DNA from 2 places in the Pseudoalteromonas issachenkonii genome. Region 1 is predicted to be linked to the other one. Evidence: predicted binding sites of a transcription regulator. Region 1 holds the regulator's gene; the other holds the start of a gene.
The links. Region 1 encodes ArgR, which controls arginine synthesis, uptake and breakdown. Its sites were predicted from a motif close to ANTGAATANNTATTCANT; they were not measured.
Positions count from the first base shown of each region.

Region 2: argC (N-acetyl-gamma-glutamyl-phosphate reductase) is a predicted target of ArgR. The motif match lies at 3,121-3,138, and genes of this name have one in related genera.

Region 1 covers NZ_CP011030.1:2,934,908-2,944,119, forward strand. Annotated here, with positions in the region: gene rpmA (50S ribosomal protein L27) at 30-287, opposite strand; gene rplU (50S ribosomal protein L21) at 304-615, opposite strand; gene ispB (octaprenyl diphosphate synthase) at 1,039-2,010, shown strand; gene mdh (malate dehydrogenase) at 2,087-3,019, opposite strand; gene argR (transcriptional regulator ArgR) at 3,235-3,702, shown strand; gene PISS_RS13630 (Dyp-type peroxidase) at 3,760-4,659, opposite strand; gene PISS_RS13635 (ABC transporter ATP-binding protein) at 4,699-5,751, opposite strand; gene PISS_RS13640 (ABC transporter permease) at 5,752-7,383, opposite strand; gene PISS_RS13645 (Fe(3+) ABC transporter substrate-binding protein) at 7,383-8,387, opposite strand.
Region 2 covers NZ_CP011030.1:858,983-868,194, forward strand. Annotated here, with positions in the region: gene panP (pyridoxal-dependent aspartate 1-decarboxylase PanP) at 235-1,860, shown strand; gene argE (acetylornithine deacetylase) at 1,919-3,064, opposite strand; gene argC (N-acetyl-gamma-glutamyl-phosphate reductase) at 3,286-4,299, shown strand; gene argB (acetylglutamate kinase) at 4,296-5,063, shown strand; gene PISS_RS03975 (ornithine carbamoyltransferase) at 5,071-6,003, shown strand; gene PISS_RS03980 (argininosuccinate synthase) at 6,000-7,202, shown strand; gene argH (argininosuccinate lyase) at 7,255-9,120, shown strand.

The DNA of each region.
Region 1 (9,212 bases):
AAGGCGGGGTTTTTTAACTACCTTACTGATTACTCAGCTACGATAGTTACGTATTTACGGTTTAAAGGACCTTTTTGTTCAAACTGAACTTTACCATCTGCTTTTGCGAAGATAGTGTGGTCTTTACCGATACCTACGTTTGCGCCTGGGTGGAAACGAGTTCCACGCTGACGAACAATGATGCTACCCGCTAGAACTGATTCGCCACCAAAACGCTTAACACCTAGGCGTTTGCTTTCTGAATCGCGACCGTTACGAGTACTACCAGCTGCTTTTTTATGTGCCATTTCTAAGTACCTCTAATTAAGCGCTAATGCCAGTGATTTTAACTTCTGTGAACCATTGACGATGGCCCATTTGCTTACGAGAATGCTTACGGCGTCTAAATTTAACAACCTTAATCTTCTCACCGCGACCGTGTGAAACAACCTCAGCTGTTACTTTACCACCGTTTACGAACGGTACACCAATCTCGATCTTCTCACCATCAGCAACTAAAAGTACTGAATCAAATTCAACTGCTGCACCAGTTTCAACGTCTAATTTCTCAAGACGAATTGTTTGACCTTCAGTCACACGGTGCTGTTTACCACCACTTTGGAAAACCGCGTACATAATTAACTCCGTCTGTGCGCCCTCAAATCGACGCAACTAAAATATTCTTCAATAGGGCGCGAAGTTTACGCTAATGCGTAAAAACTAGCAAGCCTCTTTTTGTAATTAAATGAATAAAAAGTAGCTGCATTGAGAGCAATTCAATATTTCCTCTATTTTATATTAAAATCCCCCTTTGCCAAGCGCTTTTTAACGGTTACAGAAAATAAATTAGCAATAGCAAAGCGAGCCTATGTAGTTCAATTAACCGCCAAGGGTGATTCAAAATTAAACCAGGGTGTTTAATCAATTATTCACAAGGTTAATAGGTCATTTAACCTACTTAAGGGTGTTTTTTTAAGGAATCATCACAAAATATCGAGCTAATGCATTTTTTGTTGTACAATCTGCGCCGTTCACACATTAAAATTGGCTCGGAGATCAATGGATATAAAAGCTATCCAGGCGTTAATCGAAAGCGATATGAATGACGTCAATCAACTAATACATGCGCAAATGCGCTCAGATGTGGCGTTAGTTAATCAACTTGGTTTATATATTGTTAACAGCGGTGGCAAACGTGTTCGCCCTATGTTGGCTATTTTGGCGGCTAAAGCGCTAGGTTACCAAGGCAAAGATCACATTACGCTAGCAACTATCATTGAATTTATTCATACCGCAACGCTTTTACATGATGATGTTGTAGATGAATCTAATTTGCGCCGTGGCACACCTACAGCAAATGCTGAGTTTGGTAATGCTGCTAGCGTACTGGTGGGTGATTTTATTTACACCCGCTCGTTTCAGCTAATGGTGGGTCTTGGTAAAATGCAAATAATGCAAGTACTGGCTGATGCAACCAACATTATTGCTGAAGGTGAAGTGCTGCAATTAATGAACTGCAACGACCCTGATACCACTGAAGCCAGTTATATGCAGGTTATTTATTCTAAAACCGCCAAGCTATTTGAAGCAGCGACGGGTCTTGCGGCCATTATTACTGAGCAAGACGATAGTGTACTAGAGGCACTTAATTTGTATGGCATGCATTTAGGTACTGCTTTTCAGTTAGTGGATGATGTTTTAGATTACAACGCTGATGCCGACCAACTTGGTAAAAACATTGGCGACGATTTAGCTGAAGGTAAGCCGACGTTACCTCTTATATATGCAATGCAACACGGTAGTGAGCATCAAACACAGTTAATAAGAGACGCTATTGAGCACTGTAATGGTATGGAGCACCTTGACGAGATACTGGCTGCGCTCAAACATACCAATGCCCTTGAGTTCACAATGAAAAAAGCCGAGCAAGAAGCTAATAAAGCAATTGCCTGTTTAGATTGCTTAGCTGAGTCGAGTTACAAGCAAGCACTAATTAGCTTAGCTAGAATAGCGGTTGACCGCGACCACTAAGTAATACTGTGTAGATAATTCCGAGCAATAAAAAAGCCTGCAAATGCAGGCTTTTTTTATGGGTTAATTTTGGCTATTACGCCATAAAATCAACACCTTCTTTGATATCTTTTTTCAGCGTTTCAAGCATGTCATTTTTAGCTTGCTCTTCAAATGCGCTTAGAGTGCCGTAAGAAAGAATTTCTTCTACGCCATTTTTGCCTAAACGTACCGGGTGTGCAAAGTACTCTGCATCGCCATTTTCAACAGCAACGTATGCATAATCTACAACGTCTTCACCTTGTAAGCCTTTAACTAAAGACATACAAAAACGTGCTGCAGCAGCACCCATAGATAATGTTGCAGAACCACCGCCCGCTTTAGCATTAACTACTTCAGTACCTGCGTTTTGGATACGAGGAGTTAGTGTAGCTACTTCTTCATCAGTGAAAGTAACACCTTCAACTTGAGAAAGTAACGGTAGAATGGTTGTGCCTGAGTGGCCACCAATCACTGGTACTTTAACACTTGCTACGTCTACGCCTTTAAGTTCAGCAATAAACGCTTCAGAACGGATCACATCTAAAGTTGTAATACCAAATACACGCTTAGCATCGTAAGTACCTGCTTTTTTGAATACTTCAGCAACAATCGGTACAGTTCCATTAACTGGATTAGTGATAATACCTACAAGCGCTTTAGGACAGTTAGCAACAATGCCTTCTGCTAATGTTTTAATGATACCAGCGTTAACATTAAATAAATCAGCACGATCCATACCTGGCTTACGTGGCATACCCGCTGGGATTAAAACAATATCACAACCTGTTAATGCTTTATCTAGTGCATCTGCACCAAAACCTTCAACTTTTACATCTGTTGGGATATGAGAAAGGTCAACAGCAACACCAGGAACTACTGGCGCAACATCATATAGTGATAATTCTGAACCAGCTGGTAAGCCTGTTTTTAATAATAAAGACAACGCTTGACCGATACCACCTGCAGCACCTAATACAGCAACTTTCATTGGAATTCTCCGTGATTTGAGGAAGGAAATATTTGTGGTTTATAAGATAAAGAAATTAGCGACTAAAAACAAATTTATCCTGCCTATTTTAGCTATATTTTCGACCATAGTTGTAAACTTTGCTGTTTAAACGCAGCAAAACCTAAACAACTGCTGCATAAATATGCATTTTTGTGTAGAATTTGCAGTATCGACAACATAACTAATTAGACACTATGCAACCACAAGACAAACAAGAAGCATTGGTAAAAGCCTTTAAAGCACTTTTAAAAGAAGAGAATTTTGGCTCACAAGGCGAAATAGTTGACGCATTAAAAGAACAAGGCTTTGATAATATTAGCCAAAGTAAAGTGTCGCGGATGTTAAGTAAGTTTGGCGCGGTACGCACCCGCAATGCAAAACAAGAAATGGTGTACTGTTTACCTGCCGAAATGGGTGTACCAACCGCTAAAAGCCCGTTACGCCAGTTAGTTATTGACATTATGCATAACGAAATGATGATTATTATTCGCACCAGTCCTGGGGCTGCTCAGCTAATTGCCCGTTTACTTGACTCATTAGGTAAAGCAGATGGCGTATTAGGAACAATTGCCGGCGATGACACTATTTTTATTGCGCCAGCGAAAGTATCAGAAATAGACCTCACATTAGAGCGTGTGCGTATTTTGTTTGATACGGTTTAAACTCGTTTGGTTATCACTGTTACGGCTATACTAATACGTAGCCGTTACTGGCTTGTTTTATAGCTGCTTTAGAAATCGCACTGAGGGTGCAAAAAACGCAGAGCCCATATCTGCTTGAGTAAAATCAAGCCAATGGTCGTAATACTCCCCCTGCCCTAATCGGCTATTGAGTACTTTCTCGAACGCATCCCCTTTAGCCGAGCACGTAATCATTAACATCCCCTGCTCATACACGTCGCCATAAGGCATACTTTGATTTAGTAATAATGCTTGCCCCTGTTCATCTTTTAATTCACTTCGGGTTGCATGGCTGCTTTCAAGTGCGGGGCTTATTAGGGTATTGTCGAGACGAGTACGCCCCATTATTTGTTCTTGTTCTTGCAACGACAAGTGCTGCCATAACGTTAAGTCATGCTTATAGCGCTGAACATGAATATAGCTGCCTTGATCTTCAAAGCTATCAGGCTTATTAACGAGGGCCGTTACCCGTTTTTGACGACCATGCGGAGTATCGCCCGCATAAATAAAACCATTAAAATCACGGCCATCTAGAAAACGAAAATTACGAATTTGCTCCACCAGCTCAACATCAGGGTTGAAAAGTTTTAATATTTGCAATGCAAACAGGTGGTTTACATCTTCTCTGTCTGAGCGGATTTGTACAAATAAATCGCATGGCCTTGCACTCATCACAAAATCGCTATGGGTGATATTAGGAAAGCTTTGCAGCTCACTTGGCATATAATCGGGCAGAATGTGTGGCCAATATTGCGCGCCAATGGCGACCATACAAGAAAGCATAGATTCAGAGAACTGATCACTAAACTCATCTTCAATATCGCTCACTTTTTTAAGCTTAGCGCGAAGTGATTCGTCGTGACCATCAAGTACATTAAAAAATAAGTGCAAACCGTGTAAGTTTGCTTCAGCACAAATCCCTGATTGCGCTTGCGCCATTGTTATTCCTTACTTTTTAGAGCAAAACACAGCGATTAATTACGATTCAAAAAAATTCACCGTGTGCGGTTTTATTTTTATTATAACCTGTTCATTAATTTCAAATGACTGGCCATACTGGGCTGCAACTTCTATTTCTTGCTCAGCAATAACCACAGTGTATACATAAGCAGAGCCAATAAAGCGACTACTTAATATACTAACCCGCTCAGATTGCTGTTGAGTATCGTTATTACTAGCAAGTTCAAGTTGATGCGGACGCACATAAATAACGCCCTTATCGGCCACGCCATACTGCTGTGGCTGTATTGATTCAACCACCCCAAACTGCGTTTGATATTCAGTGGCGGTTAATACGGTTGCGCTTAAGTATATGCCCTGACCCAGAAACTCTGCAACATCCTTTGAACGTGGTTTAGCAAAAAGCTGTTCTGGCGTACCTTGCTGCGCAATTTTACCTTGGTGCATAACCGCAAGTGTATCTGAAAAAGCAAACGCCTCTTCTTTTGAGTGAGTAACAAACACAGCCGATACTTGCTGCGCCTTAATAATGCGCCTAATGTCGGCAATTAACTCAAATCGTACTTGGGTATCAATATTAGAAAATGGCTCGTCAAGTAACAGTAAGCTAGGTTTATAAGCTAATGCGCGTGCAATCGCTACTCGTTGTTGTTGCCCACCAGAGAGTTGATGAGGGTACCTATCGGCGCAGCCCACCAAATGTACCAGCTTTAGCATTTCACTAACGCGTGCGTGTTTATCTGCTTTGCTCATGCCGCTTAGCCCAAACGCAATATTATTAGCCACCGTTAAATGCGGAAATAACGCATAGTCCTGAAACATCATGCCAATATTACGATGCTCTGGTGAAACAAACGTATTAGCATCACTGACTAGCTTACCATCAATAAATACCTGCCCTTGTTTGGCCTCAATTAAACCTGCAATCGCTTTTAATGTGGTCGTTTTACCGCAGCCACTGGCACCGAGTAAACACACTATTTCGTCTTTACCTAAGGTTAAATCTAAATTATCTATCACCTTAGTCCCGTTATATGCATAGCTCACGCCTTGTAAAATCAAACTACTCATTTAGCTACGTTGCTCCATTGAACGGTTAATAAAATATAACGGAATAAACCCCACCACCACAATAAACAAAGCCGATATAGAGGCCAGCTCTAATTGTTCATCGCTTACATACTGAAACACATGAGTTGCTAAGCTTTCAAAATCAAAAGGCCTTAACAACAAAGCTGCGGGTAGCTCTTTCATACACTCGATAAAGACCAATAAACCGGCGGTTAATAAGCCTCGGCGTAATAAAGGTAAGTGCACTAAGCGTAATGTGCGCCCTTGGCTTTTTCCCATTGACTGGCTTGCCATATCAAGGGAGGGACTAATGCGTGAAAAGCTCGACTCAATAGCTCCGTGTGCAACGGCGTAAAACCGCACTATATAAGCAAAAATAATAGTGAGTAAGCTGCCAGTAAGTAATAAACCAATATCTAAATCATAAGGAGCTAAAGTGCGGTTGATAGTATTTTCTAATAGGGTGAGTGGCAACAATACCGCTATCGCTAATACTGTGCCGGGTAACGCATAGCCCGTACTGGCCAAACGCCCGGGTATTAATGGATTTGTTTGTTTAGCAATGCGCTGATAAAACACCACTAAAACACTCAGTATAATAGTCACCGCACTGACTACAGCCGCCACTTTTAAACTTTGCCATGCATAGCTAAAAAACTCACTATTCCACGCTTGATCAAAATACATAACCGCGTATTTGAGCAATACAACCATTGGAATAATAAACGAAATAATTAAAATAAAGCTACAAAACCCCGTTGCTAGCCACGCAGATTTGCCTTTGAGGATATAAAGCGCTTCACTGTTCACACTCGATTGACGCTCAAATACCGCTTGGTTACGACGGCTAAAACGCTCGGTGATCAATGCTAAGAACAGCAATAACAACATCACCCCTGAAATTTTTGCTGCTGCAGTTAATGAATAATAGCCAAACCAAGTATCGTATACGGCAGTGGTTAATGTACTGACAGCAAAATAGCTTACGGTGGCAAAATCAGCCATGGTTTCCATGCTGATCAAAGCAAGTGCCGCTACAATGGCACCGCGGGATAATACAAGGCTGACTTTAAAAAAGCTTTTCCATGCATTTAGCCCCATTAACTGACTGGCTTGGACTAACTTAAAAGATTGTTCTCGCAGTGCAGTTTTAAAAATTAAATATAAATACGGGTAGAGTACCAGCGCAATCATAACAATAGCCCCTGGTAAGGTGCGTATATCAAAAAACCAGTAATCACTTGGCGACTGCCAACCAAACCACTCTCTTAGAGTTATTTGTACCGGCCCCGCATAATCGAGTAAATCGGTGTACACATAAGCAATAATATAAGTAGGCATGGCAAGAGGCAGCATCAGTGCCCATTCAAATTGTTTTTTACCAGGAAAACGGCAATAAGCAGTTAACCAACCCAGCGGCAATGCAATGGCGCAACTAAGCAGCCCTACACCTAAAACAAGTAATACTGTATTGCTTATATAGTCCCACAGTACGGTATTCCACAGGTGGGTAAATACCTCTGAGTCGCCTTGTAAAGATTCTAATAGTAGGAAAAACAACGGGGTCGACAGCAATAACCCCGTCGACCACGCAATAAGCTGCCATTTTGACAGCTGAAATTTATAAGTCATTAAAGATCGAACTTCACCTCATCAATTAGCTTAAGGGCTAACGGACGATATTTGCTAATTTCATCAAGCGGTAAGCTGTCTTCCTTAAAGCTTCCCCATGATGCAACCAAACTAGAAAGTTTCACACCTGGCTTAACCGGATACTCCATATTGAGCGAGGCATACATATTTTGCGCCTTATTGTCTGTCATATACTCTATGAGTTTCAAGGCATTTTCAGGGTTTTTAGCATACTTAGTAATAACCGCACCCGATACATTTATATGTGATCCTCGGTCAGTTTGATTTGGAAAGTTAATATGAACGGCTTCAGCCCATGGTTTTTGTGCTTCGTCTTGCAGCATTTTGCCCAAGTAATAACTATTACCTAAGGCTAAATTACATAAACCTTCTTTAACCGCTTTAACTTGCGCTCGATCGTTACCTTGAGGTTTACGCGCTAAATTAGCTTTTACACCCTCAAGCCATGTTTTCGTCTGTGCTTCACCATGATGAGCAATCATAGAAGCCACAAGGCCTAAGTTATATGGGTGTTTGCCAGAGCGAGTACAAATTTGTCCTTTGTATTGCGGCTCAGCAAGCGCTTCGTAGGTAAGGTTAGGCAATGCGCCTAAACGCTCTTTTGAAGAGTAAACATTACGCACGCGCTTAGTGAGCGCTACCCACTGACCATCGCCATCACGAAATGCCGCCGGGACATTATTATTAACCAGCTCGCTTTCGATGGTTTGCGTAAGATTTAGCTCTTCTAATTGAATTAAAGCACTAAAGTTTGAGGTTAAAACTAAATCGGCTTTGCTGTGTTTACCTTCACGCTTAACACGTTCTATTAAGCCTTTTTTAGCAAACACCACATTGGTTTTAATGCCCGTTTGCTGTGTAAAATCGTCTAAAATAGGTTTAATTAAAAAAGGTTGTCGAAATGAGTAAATATTCACAATATCGGTTGCAACAGCCGGTGCTGAGGCAATTAACCCAACAACAAGCGCGAGTGTTTTTTTCATATTGTCTTACCTAACTAATAATTATTATCATTAATTTTACCGCGATGAACTAAAAAGTGCACACTTTATATAATCACTTCGTGATAAATACGCCCAAAAAAGAAAACCCTTGTAAGACATCTCTTACGCTTATGACAGCTAATGAGTAAAAACACTCTGTATAACACCACAAAAACATAGCAAGTTATTGTATTTTATATAATTTAAAAATATTTCATTTGTAAGAACCAAAACCATAAGCGGTTTTATCCTACATTTACTGCAAATCACTCTCTATAATTAACCCATAAATAAGCAACGACGCTTACCGAGTAAATGGGAACGGACTAACTACTCGAATACCAAGGTTTGGTTTTTAGGATAACAGGGATTTAAGGACAGGCTCAGGATGAGTATCGCAATGGAATGTTGCATAAGGGATAGCATCAGGATGATGCGTAATGGATAACAACACGGAAAAGTTGTTGCTAAAGGATAAGGAATAAAACGGACAGGCCTTAGGGCAACACAACGGAATGGTAGCAAAAGGAATGCACTCGGATGTGCAATAAGGATTGGTAATAGATTTTACCTTACAGGATGTTTTAGGGATTTATGGAGACAGGCCCGGATAGCCTATATTACATAGAACTAGAAAGTAATATTGTAATAACACGGAATGTAAAAATTGGAGTTGATTAGGTTCAATTGCAGGATGCAACAAAGTTAGAAGATTCCGCAAGCGCGACTAGAGATGGTTCGCGCTTTTCTTTTGCCTGAAAATCAGCGGTCAGCGGTCAGCGGTCAGCGGTCAGCGGTCAGCGGTCAGCGGTCAGCCAAGATTAT
Region 2 (9,212 bases), 1.3 Mb from region 1:
TATTATACTTAAAAATTATAAATGCCCAATATTTTAATTACCCTTTGTACTAAATTTAGAAAATAGTGAAATGTTATCTATTTAGTATTGTCTTTTATGGCTTAAAACGAGACATTTTTGTCATATTGCAGTAAAGTTAGCGCAATTTTTTAGAAATGCCGTTGCTTAAAAAACACCTTATATTAGCGTGTTTTACAAACTAACAGGTGTTTTAGTCACACACTAGGTATGAAGATGGATCAAAAGCGTTGTGCCGTCGCCTCTAAAGAAAGCCTTAAACGGATATTCACCGTTCCAGAGGCGCCAGACTCAACTTTGAGCAAAATAGAGCTTGAAATTTCGAGTAATTTAGCAGGTTTCTTAAACGAAAATATCGCGGCAATTGAAAAACCATTACATGAAATAGAAAAAGATTTTCAATCGGCGGCAATCCCTGAAGAACCGACGTTTGTGTCTTGCTATGCTCAAGATATTATGGAGCAGCTGGTTGCTCATTCTGTTCATACCGCAGCGCCAAGCTTTATTGGCCATATGACATCGGCTCTGCCTCATTTTTTACTACCGTTATCGAAATTAATGGTTGGGTTAAATCAAAACCTAGTAAAAATTGAAACCTCGAAAGCGTTTACCCCATTAGAACGTCAAGTTTTAGGGATGATGCATCATTTAGCTTATGGCCAAAGTGATGGTTTTTATTCTAAATGGATGCACAGTGCAAAAACCTCGTTAGGTGCATTTTGCTCTGGCGGCACCGTGGCAAATATTACTGCACTTTGGATAGCTCGAAACCGTTTATTAAAAGCGGATGGCAATTTTAAAGGTATTGCTGCACAAGGTTTAGTTGCAGGAATGCTTCACTATGGTTACAAAGGGCTGGCAGTTTTAATTTCTGAACGAGGTCATTATTCGCTTGGTAAATCGGTTGATTTATTAGGTATTGGTCGTGAAAATTTAATTGGTATTAAAACTTCTGCCGATAATAAAGTCGATGTTAGTGCAATGCGAGAAAAAGCGTTAGAGCTTGAAGCACAAGGCATTAAAGTGATGGCAATTATTGGAGTCGCAGGAACCACTGAAACCGGTAATATTGACCCACTTGAAGATATGGCTAATTTAGCACAAGAGATTAATTGTCATTTTCATGTTGATGCAGCGTGGGGTGGAGCTACTTTACTGTCTAATACCCATAGGCATTTATTAAAAGGTATTGAGCATGCAGATTCAATCACCATTGATGCGCATAAGCAAATGTATGTGCCGATGGGGGCCGGTTTAGTCTTATTTAAAGACCCTGCTGCAACTGATGCCATCGAGCATCATGCTGAATATATTTTACGTAAAGGCTCTAAAGATTTAGGCAGCCATACGCTTGAGGGAAGTCGCCCTGGGATGGCGATGTTAGTGCATGCTTGTTTACGTGTTATTGGTCGTAAAGGCTATGAAATGCTTATCGATCGCAGTATTAAAAAAGCGCGTTATTTTGCTGATTTAATAAAAGCCGATGAAGATTTTGAGTTAATATCAGAGCCAGAACTTTGCTTACTGACCTATCGCTATGTACCAAAACAAATTAAACATGCGATAGCCCAAGCTGATGCACAAACCCGTTTAGACATTTTTGCCGCGCTTAATCGTTTTACTGCCAGCATGCAAAAACGCCAACGTGAATCGGGTCGCTCATTTGTATCGCGTACGCGTTTAACGCCAGTTCAATATGATAACCAACCAACCGTGGTATTTAGAGTGGTACTTGCGAACCCGCTTACCTCAGGTGCTATATTAAAAGAGATATTAGAAGAGCAGAAAGAACTGGCACAAACTGATCCGGTGTTTAAAAAGTATTTACGAAAATATATGTAATTACAACTACAAATACAATGACAAAAAAGACGCGATTAAGCGTCTTTTTTGTTACTGATTAAAAGCAACTCGCCTTTATAAGGTTGCTGATAATTTGTTGAGAAGGTTTGATTTTTTCCATTGCTAAAAACTCGTCGGGCTGATGCGCTTGGTTAATAGAGCCTGGTCCCATTACGATGGTTTCACAACCGAGTTGCTGTATAAATGGCGCTTCGGTACAGTAGTTAACAGCCACTGCTTTTTGCCCTGCTATATTTTCGGCTAATTTGACTAACGCGCTATCTGTGCTTCCCGTAAATGCTGGAATTGGCTCATGCAAATCAATTACGCTCACAGAGTTAGGGTATTGCTGGTTTATATCGTAGGTTGCATCAAGTACCAGAGCTTGAAGCTCTTGCACGCTTAAACCTGGAAGAGGGCGCATATCAATGTGCATTTCACAGCAGCCACAAATTCGGTTGGCATTGTCACCCCCATGAATATTGCCTAAGTTGAGTGTTGGATAAGGAATTTCAAAGTGGTTTATTGAATATTTATTCTTAAGTTGTTCTTTTAAGATCAGTAATTTTGTAATCACTTTATGCATTACTTCGATGGCATTAAGACCCCGTTCGGGATCAGAGCTATGTCCTGAGCGACCAACGACTCTGATTGCTGTAGTCATATGGCCTTTATGAGTAAATACTGGTGTCATATCAGTGGGTTCACCAATAATACAGCGATTTGGCTTTAAATTTGGGTGCTTACAAATTTGCTGTGCGCCAGCCATAGTGGTTTCTTCATCGGCGGTCGCTAATATTAAAATAGGTTGAGTTTGTTGCTTTTCATCAAGTTCACTAATAGCTTGCAGTACAAAAGCAAAAAAGCCTTTCATATCAATACTGCCTAAACCATATAATTTGTTATCAAGTTCAGTTAATTTAAATGGGTTTTGATTCCAGCGGCTATCATCAAATGGCACCGTATCTGTGTGCCCCGCAAGCATTAATCCGCCATCGCCTTGTCCGCGTTTTGCTAATAAGTTGTAGCGGCCTTTACCACCTTCTAACTCTATTATTTCACAGGTAAAACCTAAGCTTTCACACCACTGAGCGAGTAGTTCAATCACGCTTTTATTGCTCATACACAAATGCTCTTCAATAGCGCTAATAGAGGGGGTAGCAATCAATTGCTGATACATCGAAATAAATGACGGCAGAGACATAAAAAAATCCAAAATAAGTATTCAATTTAATTGCATAACAATATAAAAGTATTTATGATGAATATCAATTCACTTTTTAAGCATAAATATATTAAAGTTACGCCATGAAAATAATACGACGATAGTTATCACTCATTAATTTAATCAGTTTAGCTAGGTTGCAACCTAGTGTAAGTAAATAACATGGAATGTAGTCACTAATTTTATATAAAGAGTAAATAATGAACGTAGTAATTATAGGTGCCAGCGGTTACAGCGGCGCAGAATTGGCTAGCTTAGTTGCCAAACATCCAGCATTAACATTATCAGCATGTTATGTATCAGCGCAAAGCTTAGATAAACATAAATTGCTCAGTGAATTATACCCTGAGCACTTAGGGTTACTTGACTTACCTTTGCAACCACTTAATGAGAGTGCATTGAGTGATATAGCTCATTCAGCAGACTATGTGTGTTTATGCACTGACCATAAAGTAAGTGTTGATTTAGCCCCTCAGTTTTTAGCGATGGGCAAAAAGGTATTTGACCTTTCGGGTGGTTACCGTCTTGAAAGTAATGAAGATTACGTCACTTATTATGGTTTTGAACACCAACATCCAGAACTTCTTAATGAAGCTGCATATGGCCTTGCAGAGTGGAATAGTGAGGCCATTGCAAAGGCGCAGTTAGTTGCTGTAGCTGGCTGCTACCCAACTGCCGCATTAAATGCATTAAAACCTCTTCAGCAAGCTGGGTTACTTAGTGATGAGCGGATTATTATTAATGCTGTATCGGGAGTAACTGGGGCTGGTCGTAAAGCAAGTATTGGCACGCATTTTTGCGAAGTATCGCTAGCTGCTTATGGTTTGTTTAACCATCGTCATGGGCCTGAGATACAGCAGTATCTTGGCCATAACGTGTTATTTACTCCTCATTTAGGTAATTTCCCGCGCGGTATTTTAGAAACCATTTATGTACAGCTAAAACCGGGTGTGACCAGTGAGCAAGTAACTAAAGCGTATCAAGTATTAGCAGATGAGCCGTTAATTCGATTGCTTGGTGGCAAAATCCCCTCAATTAAAGGGGTAGCAAAACAACCCTATGTTGATATTGCATGGCAGCAGCAAGACTCACAATTAATAGTAATGGCAGCGATTGACAATTTACTAAAAGGGGCGGCTGGTCAGACTCTGCAATGTATTAATTTGTCAATGGGTTTGCCTCACACTACAGGTTTAGTAGGAGCGTTTAAATGAGTAGTAAAACGTGGGTTATTAAACTCGGTGGCGCAGTACTCAATACTGAAAATGCCGCTAAAGCGCTTTTTGAGGTTCTTAATGAACAACATGATGCACAATTTGTCATTGTTCATGGCGGTGGCTCATTAGTTGACCATTGGCTAGCAGAAGCCGGTTTTGCCAGTGCTAAACACCAAGGTTTGCGTATCAGCCCTAAAGAACAGATGCCTTATATTGTAGGAGCATTAGCGGGAGCAGCAAACAAACAATTAATGGCGCAAGCAATGACTGCTGGGCACAAACCCGTTGGCTTGAGTTTATATGAAGCTGGAATAACAGCATCACAAAAATTAAAAGCGCTAGGGCAAGTAGGTCAATGCCATAGTAATGATGATTCTATTATTAATGAATTACTCAGTGGCGGGCGTTTACCTATAGTCAGCTCCATCGGTTTTGATGAGCAAGGGCTTTGGTACAACGTCAATGCTGACGAAGCAGCAGCAGCGATTGCGAGTAATTTAAACGCCGAACTTATTTTTATGACAGATGTAGAAGCGGTGCTTGATGCGAATAAGCATCCACTACATCAACTTGACACAAAACACATTGATACTTTAATTGCAGAGGGAGTAATTGTGGGCGGGATGGAGGTCAAAGTTAAGACCAGCCTTCACGCTGCCCAACATTTACGACGCGGTGTGTACATTTCCAGCTGGCAAAAGCCAGAAAATTTAACGGCTTTGCTGCAAGGCGAGCACGTCGGAACTAAAGTGACACCATAGGTTGAATATGTTTAAAGATTTTATAACGGGTCTAGAATTAGACCAACAAGGCGCCCTTAATTTATTAAAATTAGCGCAAGATATTAAAGAAAGCCCTGCAAAGTACAGCCAAGTGTTAGCTGGTAAGTCAGTGGTTACTCTTTTCGAAAAGCAAAGTTTACGTACGCGTTTATCGTTTGATATTGGTATAAACCGTTTAGGCGGTCATGCGGTTTATCTTGATCAACAAAACGGCGCGATGGGAGCTCGTGAATCAATAAAAGATTTTGCCTTGAATATTTCAACTTGGGCTGATGGTATCGTTGCCCGGGTTAACCAGCACAGTACGTTAACTACCTTAGGTGAGTATTCGTCTGTTCCGGTGGTTAATAGTTTGTGTGATTTATATCACCCATGCCAAGCCTTAGCTGATTTTTTAACGCTTCAAGAAGTGCACGGTGATGTTAGTCAGCTAAAGTTGGCTTATTTAGGTGAAGGTAATAACGTAACGCATTCACTGATGCTACTTGCAGCAACTTTAGGTACTGATTTTGTTGCTGTGACGCCAAAAGGCAGTTCGCCCGATTCGCAAATTCTTAAAAAAGCGGAGCAAATTGCCGCAATGAATGGGGCGTCTGTGATGGTAAGTGACAGAGTTGAGGCTGCGGTAGGTGCTAACGCAGTTTACGCTGATACCTGGGTTTCTATGGGAGACACCACACCGCTTGAGCAAGTGAAAGAAAAATACATGCCTTATCAATTAAATCAGGCATTACTTAAAAAAACTGGGGCTACCACGGTATTACATTGCCAACCGGCACACCGTGAGTTTGAAATTACCTCTGAGGTAATGGATGGCCCCGCATCAAAAATTATTCAACAAGCAGAAAATCGTATGCATGCGCAAAATGCTCTGCTTGTTACATTATTAAATCCAAATTTTGTTAAGGAACACCTATGAGTTCAATTAAAAAAGTCGTTTTAGCCTATTCAGGTGGTCTTGATACATCGGCTATCGTGCCATGGTTAAAAGAAAACTACGGCTGTGAAGTTATTGCCTTTGTGGCCGATGTTGGCCAAGGCGCAGAAGAACTTGAAGGCGTAGAAGCGAAAGCCATTGCATCGGGTGCATCTGAATGTTACGTGGTTGATTTGAAAGATGAAATGGTAAGTGATTACATTTACCCAACACTTAAAACAGGCTCTATATACGAAGGAACCTACTTGCTAGGTACTTCTATGGCACGTCCAATCATCGCTAAAGCCCAAGTTGAAATTGCCCGTAAAGTGGGTGCAGATGCACTTTCTCATGGCTGTACGGGTAAAGGTAACGACCAAGTACGTTTTGAGTCATGTTTTGCAGCACTGGCTCCTGATTTAAAAGTGATTGCGCCATGGCGTGAGTGGGATTTATCAAGTCGTGAATCATTGCTTGATTACCTAGCCGAGCGTGATATTCCGTGTTCTGCATCAGCAACTAAAATTTACAGTCGTGATGCTAACGCATGGCATATCTCCCACGAAGGCGGCGAGCTTGAAGACCCTTGGTGTGAGCCAAGTGAGCAAGTATGGACATGGACTAATTCACCAGAGCAAGCGCCCGATAAAGCTGAGCATGTCACTTTATCAGTTGTAGAAGGTGAAGTGGTTGCTGTAAACGGCGAACAATTAAAGCCTTACGACTGTTTAGTTAAACTAAACGACATAGCTGCCCCGCATGGTGTTGGTCGTGTTGATATTGTAGAAAACCGTTTAGTGGGCATGAAATCACGCGGTTGTTACGAAACACCAGGCGGTACAGTGATCATAGCTGCGCTTCAAGCAATTGATGAGCTCGTTCTTGATAAGTCAAGCCGTAAATGGAAAGAGGTACTCGGTGGTGAATTTTCGCATTTAGTTTACGACGGTCGTTGGTTTACGCCGCTTAAAGATTCTATTTTAGCCGGTGCAGAAGCGCTTTCTACGTTAGCAACAGGTGAAGTGGTACTTAAACTTTATAAAGGGCAAGTAACAGCGGTTCAGAAAAAATCACCTAACAGTTTATACAGCGAAGATTTTGCTACTTTCGGTGAAGACGATGTTTATGACCAATCGCACGCAGAAGGCTTTATTCGTTTATTCTCACTATCAAGCAGAATTTCAGCATTAGCTAAAAAGTAATTTTTTATGCCCCTTGAAATTAAGGGGCTATTATCGGGTTTGGAGAGATTTCATGGCATTATGGGGCGGGCGTTTTTCTACGGGTCCAGATGAAGCGTTTAAACAATTTAACGATTCACTTCCCTTCGATTATCAATTAGCAGAGCAAGATATTATTGGCTCTGTTGCATGGGCTGGCGCACTTGAACAAGTGAACGTGTTATCTAATGACGAACACCAAAAGCTGGTATCGGCATTATATGAATTACTTGAAGAGGTAAAAGCAGATCCACACGCTGTTGCCACCTCAGGTGCTGAGGATATTCACTCGCATGTTGAAGCCGCGCTAATTGAAAAAGTGGGTGATTTAGCTAAAAAATTACACACAGGCCGAAGCCGTAACGACCAAGTTGCTACCGACTTTAGATTATGGTGTCGCGATACTGCCGATCATATCTTAAAAGCAATTGCACAACTAAAAGCTGAATTTATTAGCTTGGCTGAACGTGAGCTTGGCACAATATTGCCAGGGTATACGCACTTACAGCGTGCACAGCCGGTGTTATTTAGTCACTGGTGTATGGCTTATGTAGAAATGTTAGAGCGTGATGAAAGCCGGTTGCAAGATGCCCAAGCACGAATGAACTATTGTCCACTCGGCAGTGGCGCTCTTGCGGGAACTGCCTATCCGATTGACCGTCATGCACTTGCACAAGGGTTAGGGTTTACAGGCGCGACTAAAAATAGCCTTGATGGTGTATCTGATCGTGATTTTGTGGTTGAGCTATTAAGCTGTGCGTCTATCTCTATGATCCACTTATCGCGCATGTCTGAAGACTTGATTTTTTATAACTCAGGAGAAGCTGGGTTTATTGAACTGGCTGATAATGTTACATCGGGCTCATCTTTGATGCCGCAGAAAAAGAATCCAGATGCATTAGAGCTAATTCGTGGTAAAACAGGGCGGGTATTTGGTGCGTTTAGTGCAATGATGATGACTCTAAAAGCACTGCCGCTTGCCTACAATAAAGACATGCAAGAAGATAAAGAAGGCATTTTTGACGCTATGCCAACGTGGCTTGCTTGTATTCATATGGCGCAAGCGTGTATTAAGGGTGTAACAGTTAAAGCAGACAAAACCTTAGCAGCGGCAAAAGGTGGCCACGCAAATGCAACCGAGCTTGCTGATTATTTGGTAGCCAAAGGTGTACCGTTTAGAGAAGGGCATCATATTGTTGGGGTGTTGGTGCAATTAGCTATTAGTGAAGGTAAAACGTTAGAGAAGCTTTCACTTGAGCAGTATAAATCAGTAAACCCAGTGTTTGAAGATGATGTGTACCCCGTACTTGAAATTGATGCCTGTATTAAAGCACGTCAAGCACTTGGCGGAACCTCATTAGAACAAGTAAGTAAAGCGGTGAAAGACGCGAAAAAAAAACAGCAAATAACAGTTCGTGATGCAAACCTAGATGACGTGGAAGCAATCGCTAAACTCGTACAACACTGGGCAACAGTCGGCGAAAACTTACCGCGCGCTAAAAGTGACATGGTGCACTCAATTAATGAGTTTGCTGTAACCGAGATAAACGGTCAGGTATCAGGTTGTGCTTCATTATACATTTACGACACTGGATTAGCTGAAATACGCTCATTAGGTATTGACCCTAAAAGCGCAGTAACAGGCCAAGGGCGAGAGCTAGTAGAACATTTATTAGTAAAAGCCAAAAAATTGGCACTCAATCGTGTCATCGTTCTGACTCGTGTACCTGACTTTTTCGAAAATCAGCGGTTTAGTTTCTGTAATAAAGAGAGCCTACCTGAAAAAGTCATGAAAGATTGTGAGTTATGTTTACGTAAAGAAAACTGTGATGAAGTCGCAATGGAATATATGTTAAAGCCAAGTAATAGCATGGAGATCCCCTGTAAAAACGTGGCTTGAGCAATCCCTAGGATAAAAAACGCACGGTGACCCCGATGCGTTTTTTTTTTGAGTAAAATAAAATAATTTTTAAATTAACATGCTATGAATTT